DNA from 2 places in the Stutzerimonas sp. C6.4V genome. Region 2 is predicted to be linked to the other one. Evidence: riboswitches for the same ligand, from Rfam matches in the RefSeq annotation. Region 2 holds a riboswitch; the other holds the start of a gene.
What was found. A riboswitch is a leader RNA that binds a small molecule or an ion and turns the genes downstream of it on or off. The one in region 2 is predicted to bind cobalamin.
Positions count from the first base shown of each region.

Region 1 (7,500 bases), 910 kb from region 2:
ATTCAAGCTGGTGGGAACGCCGTACCGCTACGGTGGCAACTCGAGCAAGACCGGCTTCGATTGCAGTGGCTTCGTCGGCTTCCTGTTCCGCAAGGAAGCCGGTATCGAGCTGCCGCGCTCGACTCGCGAAATGATCAATCTGGATGCGCCGAAGATCAAACGCAGCGAGCTTGAGCCCGGTGACGTGGTCTTTTTCAACAACCGCGGTCGTGGTCGTGTCAGCCATGCCGGCATCTACATCGGCGATCAGCAGTTCATCCATTCCGCCAGTCGCCGCAGCGGCGGAGTCCGTGTCGACAGCCTAGACGACGCCTACTGGCGCGCCAGCTTCATGCAGGCCAAGCGCGTGCTGGCGCTGGCCCATGATTCCAGCAGCATTCCCACTCATCACTGACTGCTGAGATAGCCGTGCGCCGGGCTTGCAACCACCCGCGCATGCCGGCAGAGTGATGGCTCATTCGTCTGGACTGCTCTGCCATGCCGCTTCTGGCTCGATATACGATGGTCTTGCTGGCAGCCATGCTGCTGGCCGCCTGTTCCAGCCAGAGGCCTGTCGAGCCGCTGGTTGTCGCGCCTGCGCCAGCGATGCAGCAGTCTCCCGGCACTGCTGAAGATGTTCTGTTCACCGCGTTGGGACTTGTCGGTACGCCGTATCGCTACGGTGGCAACACGCCCGATGGTGGCTTCGATTGCAGCGGTCTGATCAGTTATGTCTACCGAGGCGCAGCGGGTGTCGCGTTGCCGCGCACAACCCGGGCGATGAATGCCATGCAAGGGATGACCGTCGGGCGCGACGCGCTCAAGGCGGGTGATCTGCTGTTCTTTGCCACCAGCGGCGGGCGTCGCGTCAGTCATGCGGCCATCTACGTTGGAGAAGGACGTTTCGTACACGCTCCTTCGACGGGCGGAACGGTACGCCTTGACAGCCTCTCCAACAGTTACTGGAAGAGCAGCTACCTCGGTGCCAAGCGCGTGCTCGACAGTGAGCGCCTCGCTCGAAATCCCTGATCCATCGGCGCCTGGCTGGAGGTCAACATGACTGGTGCAAGGGCATTGAACGAACTTCCCCTGCGATGCTGCTCACTGGCGGGGGTAGCTTCCGGGCGGAGTCGCTAGGATGCCGATCCTGCGCTTGCCGGATCCGCCTGAACGTTGCGAGCTCTGCCAGCGCAGCGCCCCGCTGACGCGTCATCACCTGATTCCCAAAGCACTTCACGGCAAGACCTACGTGCGCAAGCGTTTCGCACGAGAAGAGCGCATTACCGCCACGCTCTGGGTTTGCCGGCCCTGCCATAACCAGATCCATCGCCTTTTCAGCGAAAAGGACCTGGCGCTCACGTTTAACAACCGAGACGCCCTGATGAACGACCCGCGCCTGCGCACCTTTGTCGATTGGTTGTCCAGCAAACCTGCCGGTTTCGTGCCCCGCCACTAGCTCCAGAGCGCCTGCCGCGCGGCAGAATATTTCGAAATAATCCTGGGTTTGACATTAGTCAGGTGTCGGATTGTCGCACTTTGGATATGATCGGCGCCCCAACTTCCTCGGGTGCGCAGACCGCGCACAAACCGTTCCCCTTATGCATCTGGTGTCCCATGCCTGAAATACTTCAGCTAGTGCTGATCGGCCTCGCCGTGGCCGCTCTGCTCGGTGTTGTTCTCGAAGAAATAACCCACGTCAACAAAGCCAAGGTGACGCTGTTTTTCGGCACCCTGGCCTGGATGCTGCTGTTCGTGTTCAGCCCAGAGGGCGCCGAGCGCGAACGGGTGCTGGACAGCCTCAACGAAAACATCGCGGAGATCGCCGGGCTGTGGATCTTCCTCGTCGCCGCGATGACCTTCGTCGCGTACCTGAACAAGAAAGGTCTGATCGAAAACCTGATCTACCTGGTCCTGCCCAGGCGAATCAGCGAGCGGGCCCTGCTGTTCCTGACCGCCACCTTTTGTTTCGTGTTCTCGTCGCTGGCTGACAACATCACCGCGACGCTGGTATCGATCACGCTGATCCTCTCGCTCAAGCTCAGTGCCGAGAAGACCATCAAATACGCCGCGCTGGTGGTTTTTGCAGTGAACTCCGGTGGCGTTGCGCTGATTACCGGTGACGTCACCACGCTGATGATCTTTCTGGCGGGCAAGGTCAAGATCCTGCAGTTGTTGCTGTTGGCGCTCCCGGCCTTCCTCGCGGTCATGCTGCTGGCGGCGATGCTCTCGCTGGGCATGAGCGGGCAGGTAGTAGTGGAGAGTCACCGCACCGACGTGCGTCGGGTCGACATCGCCATCGCGCTGATCTTCCTGGGCACCATTCTGAGCACCATCGCCGGCAATTTCTTTTTCCAGATCCCGCCGGTGCTGACCTTTCTGACGGGCCTGTCGATCATGTTCCTGGTGGCGCGCTTCTTCAGCGACGACATCGAGACCGATCCGATCCTGGAGTATGTGCGTCAGGTCGAGTTCGAGACCTTGCTGTTCTTCCTCGGCATCCTCTTGCTGGTCGGGATGCTCAAGGAGATTCATGTGCTCGACGGTCTGGTGCGCATCTACGACCAGGTCCCGGCAGTTTTCGCCAACTACCTGATGGGCCTGCTCTCGGCGGCCATCGATAACGTGCCGTTGACCGCTGCGTTGCTCAAGTCCGGCCTGCAGATGGGCATCGCCGAATGGATGGTGCTGACCTACGCGGTGGGTGTCGGCGGTTCGCTGCTGGTAATCGGCTCGGCGGCCGGCATCGTGGCCATGAGCAAGGTGCCGGGGCTGACATTTGGCAGCTACCTGAAATACAGCCTGTACCTGTTTGTCGCGTTCAACCTGGGGTTTGTCGGTGTCTATCTCACCGGACTCGCGGTGGCCGGCATGCTTGGCTGATCTCGCCTGGGGTCGCGGCAGGTTGAAGCTCGGCGGTTGGGCAACCTGCTGCGTTCACCAATGCAGATTGAAGTGCGAACCAAGCACGAACTGATTGTCCAGCAGATCCCAGCGCTCGACACAGACCTTCTTGTCGGCGCCAGGGTGCAGCTTGAGGCGATTGAAGGAGTTCGGTGAGGTGCCACGCACCCGTGATGACAGCGTGGTTCCTGCCTGAACCATCCAGATCTCCCGCGACAGTTCGGTGTATTGCTTGGACAGCGGCAGTACGTAGGGCAGATGGATGTGGCCACCCATCACCAGATCCAGTCCTTCGTCAGCCCAGCGGTGCAAGGCTGCATCAGCGTTGTGCTGCAGGTTGCTCAGATCGCTCAACACCATTGCGCCAAATGGTTGATGCGCCACCACGATGCGCACCTTTTGCGGGTCGCTCTGTTTGAGGCGTCGCGAGACGGCTTGAACCTGCTCGTCAGTGATCAGCCCGTCCTTGTGTCGGCGCGGGTGAGTGGTGTTGAGGCCAATCACCAGCACGTTTTCATTTTCGAAGGTCGGCTCAAGATCATTGCCAAAATGGCGCCGATAGTTGCGGTAGGGCATCAGGAAACGTGCAAAGAGGTTGTACAGCGGGATGTCGTGGTTGCCGGGAATCACCAGCGCCTCTGGAATTCCATGACCATGCAGACGCTGGACGAATGCCTGGGCGTCGGCGAATTGCCCGGCGCGCGCGCGCTGCGTGATGTCGCCGGAAAAAATCAGCAGATCCGCGCCGTGCTCGAGTACATGGTCTTCCATGGCTTGTAACACGGCCGCCTGCTCGGTACCGAAATGGGTGTCGGAGATCTGCACGATGCTGGTCATGGGCAAGTGACTTCTCGTCTGTATGGTGAGTGACAGGTTGGCATTGTTGCATTCGAAGCCGATCAGCGCCGGGCGTTCCGGTAAACATCTCATCTCCTCGGCCCTAAGCGCATCCAGGGCTGGCCAGGTGCAGGCTGGAGCTGCTTCCGGTTGCGCTGGGAAGGGCCTTGGACTAACCTCCGCGCTGCTTCAGGTGCCCCTGGCGTAAAGCCAGTGGGTGAAACAGGGAAGCCGGTTCATTCGATGAAGATTCCGGCGCTGCCCCCGCAACGGTAGGCGAGACAGGACACCGCTCACAGCCACTGTGCCACAGGCATGGGAAGGCCGCGGTTCCGGGGTGCATGGCATCCGCTCGCAAGCCCGGAGACCGGCCTGTCGCATTCCACGGCAGTGCGGCGGGCGCTGATCGGGGTGCGGCTGCTTGCACCTGCGCTCCCTTCGCATTCTCCGTCTGCCTCATCGACTGATGTCGTGCGGCGGGCACGACGGAGACCTGAACTTGATCTGCAAGACCTTCCATGCTTCTGCAGTTTGCACGCTGCTTGGCCTCGCGCCGCTTTCCATGACCCATGGCGCAGAGCGCCTCCTCGACCTCGACCCTGAAACCGTCCCAGCGAAGCCTGTCGGTCAGCAGACCGCTACGCTGACGGCCACAACGGTTCTCGACCGAGAGAGCATCGAGCGCTGCCAGACGCTGTCGTTGCCCGGCCTGCTTCGCCCCGTACCCGGCCTGTCCATGGCCGGCGGCGCCTACAAGGACGGTTACGGCACATACGACACGACCATCGGCAGCGCAGGAGTTACCGCCGCGGTACGGGTCGTCAGGCCGGGCGCCTGGAGCGTCCAAGGGGATTGCGCATGAGCGATTCCAGCGAGCGCGATGATCGCCACAAGGCACGCATGCAGCGCAAGAAGACAGTGGTCGACGAGAAGATCGCCGAAGCGCAGCAGGAGTACGGGCTGCTGCTGGTACACACTGGTAACGGCAAGGGCAAGAGCAGTTCTGCCTTCGGCATGGTCGCCCGCGCTCTTGGTCATGGCATCAGGGTCGGCGTCGTACAGTTCATCAAGGGTGCGGCCAGTACTGGTGAGGAGAGCTTTTTTCGCCGCTTTCCCGAGGAGGTCCGCTATCACGTAATGGGCGAGGGCTTCACCTGGGAAACCCAGGACCGCCAGCGCGACATGGCCAAGGCCAGGGAGGCGTGGGCGGTTGCCGCTCAGCTGCTGGCTGACCCCGAGATCGGGCTGGTGGTGCTGGACGAGCTGAACATTGCACTCAAATACGGCTACCTGGACCTCGAGCCCGTTCTCGCCGATATCGAGTCGCGCCCGCTGCTCCAGCATGTGGTGGTCACCGGTCGCGGTGCACCGTCGCGCTTGGTGGAGGCGGCCGATACCGTGACCGAAATGGGTATGGTCAAGCATGCGTTCAAGGCTGGTGTGAAGGCTCAAAAAGGAATCGAGTTCTGATGCAGAAGTTCCCGGCATCTTCGAGGAATCAGGCAGCTTGGGTCATGGGCTGGGCGTGCAGCACAGATAAGAGAATGTGGGTGACGCGGCATTCTCGCAGTACCGCTGCGTTGCAGGCGCCCGAACTCGCCTGCGCTGGAACCAGGGGGGCGTCATGAGCGAATCGCGCCACTGCCCGGCACTACTGATCGCAGCACCGGCATCCGGACAGGGCAAGACCACAGTAACCGCCGGCCTGGCTCGCTTGCACAGGCGCCAGGGCAGGCGAGTGCGCGTCTTCAAGTGCGGCCCGGATTTTCTCGACCCCATGGTGCTGGCCCGTGCCAGCGGTCATCCGGTCTACCAGCTCGACCTGTGGATGGTGGGCGCAGATGAAAGCCGTCGGCTGCTGTGGGAAGCGGCGGGCGAGGCCGACCTCATCCTCATCGAAGGCGTCATGGGGCTGTTCGATGGCACGCCATCGGCGGCCGATCTGGCGCGACATTTCGGTATTCCCGTACTGGCGGTAATCGATGGCTCAGCCATGGCGCAGACCTTCGGCGCCCTCGCTCATGGCCTGGCCAGCTACCAGCCCGATCTTCCCTTCGCCGGCGTGCTGGCCAATCGCGTCGGCAGCAATCGCCACGGTGAGGTCCTTCGTGCATGCCTGCCTGCACATACCACCTGGTTTGGTGCACTGCCACGCAGCGAGGCGGTCGGTTTGCCTAGCCGGCATCTGGGGCTGGTGCAGGCGCAGGAGCTGGCTGACCTGGACGCGAAGCTCGATGCGGCAGCCGACGCGCTGGCAGCGAGTGCCGATTGCGACCTGCCGTCATCGGTGAGTTTTCCAGCGCCGGAAGCCGGAACCATCGAGCCGCTGCTCAAGGGCGTGCGCATCGGAGTGGCGCGGGATGCAGCGTTCGCGTTCGTCTATCAGGCCAATCTCGATCTGCTCCAGGCGCTCGGTGCCGAACTGCTGTTCTTCTCGCCCCTGCGATTCTCGAAATTGCCTGCTGTGGACAGCCTGTACCTGCCGGGTGGTTATCCGGAGTTGCATTCGCGCGCCCTTGGCCGCAACCGCGCGATGGGCGAGGCGATTCATGCTCACCACGCCGCAGGCAAGCCGATTGTCGCCGAGTGTGGCGGCATGCTCTATCTGCTCGACGGGCTGACTGACCAGGCAGGCGACCGTGAAGCCATGCTTGGCCTGCTCTCTGGCGAAGCCAGGATGCAGAAGCGTCTTACCGCGCTGGCGCTGCAGGACGTCGAGCTGCCTGAAGGACGTCTGCGGGGGCATACCTTCCACCACTCCTCCCTTGATTCAACCCTGCAACCGATTGCCCGCGGCCAATGCCCGAACTACAAGCGAACGGCGGAGGCGGTGTACAGGCAGGGAAGGCTGACCGCTTCCTATATCCACTTCTACCTGCCGTCCGATCCCGCGGCAGCGGCTGCCTTGTTCAAGCCATGAGCGAGCATGCCTTTACCGATGAGCAGCGCGCCGGGGTCTATCGCGCCATCGCCGAACGACGTGACATGCGCCACTTCAGTGGCGGCGAGGTGGCGCCGGAGGTTCTGGCGCGCTTGCTGGAAGCGGCACACCAGGGGCCGAGCGTTGGATTGATGCAGCCGTGGCGCTTCATTCGCATTCGCAGCGCGGACCTGCGTCTGGCCATCGCTGAGCTGGTCGAGCGGGAGCGGGTGCTTACGGCCAACGCGCTGGGCGAGCGCGGCCGTGAATTCATGCACCTGAAGGTCGAGGGCATCAGCGATTGCGCCGAACTGTTGGTCGTTGCCCTGATGGATGGTCGTGAAACCCATGTCTTTGGCCGGCGCACCATGCCGCACATGGACCTGGCCTCGGCAGCCTGCGCCATACAGAACCTCTGGCTCGCGGCCCGGGCCGAGGGGCTGGGGATGGGCTGGGTCTCGCTGTTCGACCCGAAGGCACTGGCCGGGTTGCTGCAGATGCCGAGCGGAGCCGAGCCGGTGGCGGTGATCTGCCTCGGGCCGGTCGATGAGTTCTATCCGGCGCCCATGCTCGCGTTGCAAGGCTGGACCCAGCCGCGCCCATTGGAGGAGTTGTTGTTCGAGGATCGCTGGGGAGAGACATCTTGAGTCTTGCCCTGAGCTGCCTTGCCGGGGTTGGGTTGGACGCACTGCTGGGTGAGCCCCGCCGCGCTCATCCACTGGTGGTCTTCGGCAGATTTGCCGACCGGATCGAGCGGCAACTCAACGGCCCGGATGGTCGCGGCTGGCGCAGCCACGGGGTCACCGCCTGGTGCCTGGCGGTGTTGCCGCTGACCTTTGTGGCCTGGTTGCTGAGCCTGCTGC
Region 1 is NZ_JBZUBM010000001.1:910,439-917,938, forward strand. Features, by position in the region: gene AC4LFW_RS04390 (C40 family peptidase) at 1-394, shown strand, start outside; gene AC4LFW_RS04395 (C40 family peptidase) at 478-1,008, shown strand; gene AC4LFW_RS04400 (hypothetical protein) at 1,118-1,435, shown strand; gene nhaD (sodium:proton antiporter NhaD) at 1,594-2,859, shown strand; gene AC4LFW_RS04410 (metallophosphoesterase family protein) at 2,914-3,717, opposite strand; cobalamin riboswitch at 3,892-4,107, shown strand; gene AC4LFW_RS04415 (hypothetical protein) at 4,217-4,579, shown strand; gene cobO (cob(I)yrinic acid a,c-diamide adenosyltransferase) at 4,576-5,187, shown strand; gene AC4LFW_RS04425 (cobyrinic acid a,c-diamide synthase CobB) at 5,342-6,637, shown strand; gene bluB (5,6-dimethylbenzimidazole synthase) at 6,634-7,284, shown strand; gene cbiB (adenosylcobinamide-phosphate synthase CbiB) at 7,281-7,500, shown strand, end outside.
Region 1: linked by a shared signal. The riboswitch ahead of AC4LFW_RS04415 (hypothetical protein) and the one ahead of cobW (cobalamin biosynthesis protein CobW) in region 2 are both predicted to bind cobalamin.

Region 2 (7,500 bases):
AGCTGTTCGGGCTGGCCGATACGCCACGCATCGCCGGCGGGCGCCAGGTGGTGAAGCTGCATCTGCTGTCGCCCGCGCGTCGTCCGGTGCAGGTGACACAGGATCTGGCCAGCTTCTGGGCCAACACCTACATCGAGGTGAAGAAGGACCTGAAAGGTCGGTATCCCAAGCATTACTGGCCCGACGACCCCCTGGTCGCCGAGCCGACGGCGCGGGTGAAGCCGCGCAAATAGCCCGCCGGGTTTTGCCGGCGAACGAAACGCTCAGTCTCTCGGCGCGCGGTAGAGGTGCCGGGTGTCCACGTTGTACAGCGCCGAATCGGCGAAGGCTTCGGCGGTCAGCACCCGGCCAACGAGAATCAGTGCAGTCCGGCGAAATCCCTTCTCGTCCACCTTGGCCTCTATGTCCGCCAGCGTGCCCATCACCCAGTCCTGATCGGGCCAGCTGGCGCGGTGCACCACGGCGATGGGGCAATCCGCGCCGTAATGCGGCAACAGCTCGGCCACGATGCGCGACAGATGCTGCACGCCAAGGTGAATGGCCATGGTCGCGCCATGCCGGGCCAGGTCATGCAGTTCCTCGCCGGGCGGCATGTCCGACTTGGTGGCGTAGCGCGTCAGGATCAGTGTCTGGGAGACCTGCGGCAGTGTCAGTTCGACGTCCAGCAGCGCGGCGCAGGCCGCCGTCGCGGTCACACCTGGGATGATCTGAAAGGCGATGCCGAGCCGGCGCAGATGACGGATCTGCTCGCCGATAGCGCCGTAAAGCGACGGGTCGCCCGAATGCACGCGCGCAACGTCCTGGCCCTTGGCGTCGGCCTGTTGGATCAGCGCGATGATTTCATCCAGATGCAGCTCTGCCGTGTTGATGACTTGCTCGGCGCTATGTCCTTCGAGCACGGCGGCAGGAACCAGCGAGCCGGCGTAGAGAATGACCGGACAGCTGCGCACCAGACGCTGGCCTTTGACGGTGATCAGTTCGGGATCGCCAGGGCCGGCGCCGATGAAATAGACGGTCATGCAAACTCCAATCAGGGAAGGCGGGCGACAGCCAGCGCGCAGGTCGCACTGGCGGAACGCAGCTTGGCGCCGAGCAGTCGAGCTTTCTGGCCGGTCCGCTCGGCCTGGGCAAGCGCGCTGGCCTCGGCAACCCCGGCACTGCCGGTGAGCTGCTTGCTGAGCGATGAAGCGCCACTGAGCGCGCCATCATAAGGTGCGAGCTGCTCGGCTGACAGCCAAACCAGGGGCAATCGCAGGTGCCCGGCCAGTTCCAGCAGCCCCGTTTCGGCTGCTTTATGGGCGCTGCTTGCCAGGCAGTCGATTGCACTGAGCGCAAGGTCATGCTGCTGCAGCACGCGGTGGAGAAGTTGTTCGAGCTCAGCCCGGCTGCAACCCCGGCGGCATCCCAGGCCTGCGACATGCAGGGCTCGGCTTGGCAGCGGGGAGAGAGGGCGTAGGGCGCTATCGGGCGGCATGACAGCTGACGGCTTCCGGGACTGCAAGCAATGCTCGCGGTCGGGTGAAAAAGGGGTGCAAGAACATCACGTGCTTTCCCGAGCGTCAACCGGGCGATTGACCCGCCCCCGGCCTCTGCGTAGCCTTCACGCGTCGAGGTTCTCTGGCGCTGCCAGAGCTAAGAGGGAACACGGAAAAGCCGTGGCTGCCCCCGCAACTGTAAGCGACTTGACCCCGGGTGTGCGTTGTCGAGCACACCAGCCACTGCGCAGGGCGCGGGAAGGCGAGGGTAATTGGCCGACGCATCGTGCGTCGCCCGGTCGTGAGCCAGGAGACCTGCCTCGCTACACATTTGCAACCGGGCGGGGTGCTCCGGTGGTGCTTGATGGCGCACGTCGCCACAAAAGTGTCCGCCTGCCTGCTCATCTTTTTTTCGATGCTTGCAGGGCCGCGATGAAAACCCTTTCCAAACTCCCCGTCACCATCGTCACCGGCTTTCTCGGTGCCGGCAAAACCACCTTGCTGCGTCACATGCTGGCCAATGCCGAAGGGCGGCGGATCGCCGTTATCGTCAACGAGTTCGGCGAGCTGGGCATCGATGGTGAGATCCTCAAGCAGTGCTCCATCGGCTGCAGCGAAGAAGAGGCCAACGGCCGCGTTTTCGAACTGGCCAACGGCTGCCTCTGCTGCACCGTTCAGGAAGAGTTCTTCCCAGTCATGCGCGAGCTGGTGGCGCGCCGGGGCGACCTTGACCATATCCTCATCGAAACCTCGGGCCTGGCCCTGCCCAAGCCGCTGGTGCAGGCCTTCAACTGGCCGGAAATCCGTAACGCCTGCACGGTCGATGCGGTAATCACGGTGGTCGACAGCCCCGCTGTGGCGGCCGGCACCTTTGCCGCCTTCCCCGAGCAGGTCGATGCCCAGCGCAAGCTCGATCCCAATCTCGATCACGAATCACCGCTGCACGAACTGTTCGCCGACCAGCTGGCCAGCGCCGACCTGGTGATACTCAACAAGGCTGACCTGCTGTCACGAGACGCCTTGGCCGCCGTCCGGGCTGAAGTGGCCGAGGAATTGCCCGAAGCGGTCAAGGTCATCGAGGCCCACGGCGGCGAGCTGCCACTCGGTGTGCTGCTTGGCCTGGATTGCGAAACCGAGCTGCACATCGACGGGCGCAAGACCCATCACGATCTCGAAGACCACGAAGAACACGACCACGATGTCTTCGACTCCTTCGCGGTCGAGTTGCCGGAAGTCGCCGAGGACAAGCTGCTGCAGGCGCTTAAGGAGGCCGTGGTCAAGCACGGCATCCTGCGCATCAAGGGCTTCGCCGCGATTCCCGGCAAGCCCATGCGCCTGTTGCTGCAGGGCGTGGGGCAGCGCTTCGACAAGCACTTCGACCGTCCCTGGCAGGCCGGGGAAGCGCGCACCACGAGGCTGGTCATCATCGGGCAATCCCTCGAGCAATCGCTGATTGACGCCGAACTGAACGCGGCATTGGCGGGCTGACCGGCCGTGCATCTGCTGCGCACCCAGCCCGGCCAGCAATTGCCGGCCGACAGCATCGCCGACCTGGGCCAGACGCCTGGCGAGATCGTCGTGCTGTGCACGGGTGATTCGCACCTGTCGCTGCTGGCCGAGGTGGCCGGGCAGTTGCCCGAGGATTATCCCAGCCTGCGGTTGGCGAGCCCGGCGCAGCTGGGCAACAACGCCTCGATCGATTTCTACGTCGAGCAGGTGCTGCAGCACGCCAAGGTCATCCTGATTTCCGTACACGGTGGCGTCAGTTACTGGCGCTACGGGGTCGAGCGATTGGTGGAGCTGGGCGAGCGCGGTGCGAAGATCATCATGGTGCCGGGCGATGACAGCCCTGACCCCGAACTGAGCGAGCTCGGCAACGTTCCGGCCGAGGATAGCCATCGGCTGTGGCAGTTCCTGCGCCAGGGTGGTGTGGACAATGCGCGCCAGTTCTATCACTGCATCGCCAGCCGCTGGCTGGGTCGTGACTATGCCTGGCGCGAGCCCGAGGCGCTGGCGCGGGTGGCGATCTATCACCCGCATCGTCCATCCGCGACGCTGGCTGACTGGCAGCGCGATTGGCAGACGGATGCGCCGGTGGTCGGGTTGATCTTCTACCGCACGCAGGTTCAGGCGGCCAACACCGGCTTTATCGATACCTTCTGCGAGCGGTTGCAAGCGCAAGGGCTCAATCCGCTGCCCATCGCCGTGGCCAGCCTGAAGGAGGCCGCGTGCCTCGCGCAGGTCGAAAACTGGCTGGAGCAGAGCGGCGCCGCGGTGATCATCAATACCACCGGTTTTGCCCAGTCCAGCCCGGACGCGCCGAACCTGCGACCCTTCCGGCTGGACATTCCAGTGCTGCAAGCCATCTGCGCCCTGGACAACCACGAGCAGTGGCAGGCCAACGCGCAGGGGCTGGGCTCTCGGGACCTGGCGATGCATATCGTGCTGCCGGAGCTGGACGGCCGGCTGATTACCCGGCCCATCAGCTTCAAGGGCCTGGCCTGGCGCAGCGAGCGCAGCCAGAGCGACGTGATCTGCTACCAGCCGCATCTGCCAGGCATGGACCACGTGGCCGAATTGGCCTGGCGCTGGGCGCGGCTGGCGCGCCTGCCAAATGCTGACAAGCGAGTCGCCCTCATCCTCGCCAACTATCCGACCCGCGATGGCCGGATCGGCAATGGGGTCGGGTTGGATACGCCAGCCGCTGCGCTGAACATCCTCCGCGCGCTGCAGGCGCAGGGCTATCCGGTGGCCGATCTGCCCGAGAGCGGCACCGCGCTGATTCATCAGCTGCTGGGCGGCGTCACCAACGACCTCGACAACCTGGATATGCGGCCCTGTGCCCAAAGCCTGGCGCTCGAGGAATACCGGGCGTTCTTCGAACGGTTGCCTGTCGCCAACCAGCAGGCCGTGACCGAGCGCTGGGGCACGCCCGAGCTGGACCCAATGTATCGTGCCGGTCGGCTGATGATCGCCGGGCTGCGCTTCGGTTCGACCTTCGTTGGCATCCAACCGGCGCGCGGCTATCAGTTGGACGTGGCGGCGATGTACCACGATCCCGATCTGGTACCGCCCCACGGCTACCTCGCGTTCTACGCCTGGCTGCGCACGCGCTACGCCGCCGATGCAGTAATCCATGTCGGCAAGCACGGCAATCTCGAATGGCTGCCGGGCAAGAGCGTCGGCCTCTCCAATGAATGCTGGCCGGACGTGGTGCTCGGCCCGCTGCCGAATATTTACCCCTTCATCGTCAACGATCCGGGCGAAGGGGCCCAGGCCAAGCGGCGTACCCAGGCGGTGATCATCGACCACCTGATGCCGCCGTTGACCCGTGCCGAAAGTTACGGCCCGCTGCGTGACATCGAGCGCCTGGCCGACGAGTACTACGAAGCCAGCCAGCTCGATTTGCGCCGGGCGGCCGAGCTGCGCAGCGAGATCCTGGTGCTGGTGCGCGAGGCCAATCTGGATCGCGAGCTGGGGCTGCAGTTGAGTGACGACCCCAACAGCTGGCTGCCACAGCTCGATGCCTATCTCTGTGATCTGAAGGAGTCGCAGATCCGCGATGGCCTGCATGTGTTCGGCGAGTCGCCCGAAGGACAGCTGCGGCGCGACACCCTGCTTGCGCTGCTGCGCATTCCCCGAGGCAACGGGATAGGGGCCAACGCCAGCCTGTTGCGGGCACTGGCCGATGATCTGGGATTGGATTTCGACCCCATCAACTGTGACATGGCCGCGTCCTGGCTGGGGCCGCGGCCCGAGGTGCTACAGCGCTGCGATGCCAGCCTCTGGCGCACCGCGGGCGATACGCGTGAGCGGCTCGAGCTGCTGGCGCTGAAGCTGATCGAAAGCGAATCCGCGGGCGTCGGGTCCGCCAGCCGAGCGGTGCTGCAGCAGCTTCGTGAGCATGTCGCGCCCTTGCTCGATGGCTGTGGCATGGGCGAAATGACCGGTTTGCTGGCCGCGCTGCAAGGCCGCTTCGTCTCTGCCGGCCCCAGCGGCGCGCCGAGTCGCGGACGCCTCGATGTGTTGCCCACGGGCCGCAACTTCTTCACCGTCGACGTGCGCAACCTGCCCACCCCCACCGCCTGGCGCATCGGGTTGCAAGCCACCGAGCGCTTGCTCGAACGGCATATGCAGGATCACGGCGATTACCTGCGGCAACTCGGACTGTCGATGTGGGGCACCGCGACCATGCGCACCGGCGGTGACGACATGGCGCAGGCGATGGCATTGCTTGGCGTACGCCCGGTCTGGCAGTCAGGAAGCGGCCGTCTGGAGCGCTTGGAAATCGTGCCGCTCGAAGAGTTGGGTCGGCCACGGGTGGACGTCACGCTGCGGGTTTCCGGTTTTTTCCGCGACGCCTTCGCCAACCTGATCCGCCTCTTCGACGAGGCGGTGCAGGCGGTGGCCGATCTCGACGAGCCGGAAGACATGAACCCGCTTTCTGCGCGGGTCTGGCGCGAATCGCTCCAATTGGAAGACAGCGGCCTCGACGAGGCCGAGGCGCGGCGTCAGGCCGGTTGGCGAGTGTTCGGCTCGATGCCCGGTGCCTACGGCGCAGGCGTGCAGAACGTCATCGACGACCGCCGCTGGCAGAGCCGTGAGGATCTGGCCGAGGTCTATCTGAACTGGGGCGGCTATGCCTACGGCAAGGATGACGAAGGCGTACCGGCACGGGCGCGCTTCGCCGAGAGGCTGCAACAGGTCCAAGCGGTGCTGCAGAACCAGGACAATCGCGAGCACGACATTCTCGATTCCAACGACTACTACCAGTTCCAGGGCGGCATGCTGGCCGCCGCCGAAACTCTGCGTAGCGGCTCGGTCGCGAGCTACCACGGCGACAACAGCCAGCCGGACAACCCGCGGATTCGCAGCCTCAAGGAGGAGCTTGGACGCGTGGTGCGTTCGCGTGCGGCCAACCCGAAGTGGATCACCGGCATGAAACGGCACGGCTACAAGGGCGCCTTCGAACTGGCGGCCACGGTGGATTACCTGTTCGCCTTCGACGCCACCACCGGGCTGATCGATGATCACCAATACGCCCTGTTGGCCGATGCCTACGTGCTGGACAGCGACACCCGTGAGTTCATCCAGCAGCACAACCCCGAGGCCCTGCGGGACATCCTCGAGCGCCTGCTGGAAGCTCAGCAGCGCGGACTGTGGCAAGAGCCCGGTGACTATCAGGAAGCGCTGGAAAACCTGCTGATCGACAGCGAGGAATCATGAGAAGGCGCATTTCCTTCGACGAACTGGAGTGGGTCAGCCGCGAGTCTCGGTTGCCCTTCGCCACCATGAAATCGACGTGGCGTAACCTGCCATCGGTGCGGCGCGTTCCCTCGTTTGGTGGGTTACGCGGCGCGCCACAATCGCCAGGTTGTCGTCGTTCGGCGTCCTGCGCCGCTAACCCACCCTACGTACTGCTCTACACCCCTACGGATGCCTGCCATGCACGATAGCCATTTCCCCCTTGCTGCCATCGTAGGCGCCGACGATCTCAAGCTGGCCCTGTGCCTGGCGGCAATCGATCCGGCGATTGGCGGCGTACTGATCGAAGGCCCGCGCGGCATGGCCAAATCGACCCTGGCGCGGGGGCTGGCGGACCTGTTGCCGAGCGGCCAGTTCGTCACCTTGCCTTTGGGCGCCAATGAGGAACGCATCGTCGGCTCGCTGGATCTCGATGCAGCTCTGGGTGAAGGGCGCGCCGAGTTCTCCCCGGGCTTACTGGCCAAGGCCGATGGGGGAGTGCTCTATGTCGACGAGGTCAATCTGTTGCCGGATCACCTGGTCGACCTATTGCTCGATGCGGCGGCCAGCGGTGTCAACCATGTGGAGCGGGACGGTGTTTCCCATCGGCACGCGTCGCGCTTCGTGCTTATCGGCACCATGAACATCGAGGAGGGGGAGCTGCGTCCGCAGCTGCTCGACCGCTTCGGCTTCAATGTTGCGCTGGATGCGCGGCCACAGCCTGAACAGCGCGCAGAAATCATGCGCCGCCGGCTGGACTTTGATGCCGACCCCCAACGCT
Region 2 is NZ_JBZUBM010000001.1:1,923-9,422, forward strand. Features, by position in the region: partial or broken gene hrpB (ATP-dependent helicase HrpB) at 1-233, shown strand, start outside; gene cobM (precorrin-4 C(11)-methyltransferase) at 264-1,019, opposite strand; gene AC4LFW_RS00015 (cobalamin biosynthesis protein) at 1,031-1,474, opposite strand; cobalamin riboswitch at 1,594-1,812, shown strand; gene cobW (cobalamin biosynthesis protein CobW) at 1,908-2,963, shown strand; gene cobN (cobaltochelatase subunit CobN) at 2,970-6,701, shown strand; gene AC4LFW_RS00030 (magnesium chelatase ATPase subunit I) at 6,921-7,500, shown strand, end outside.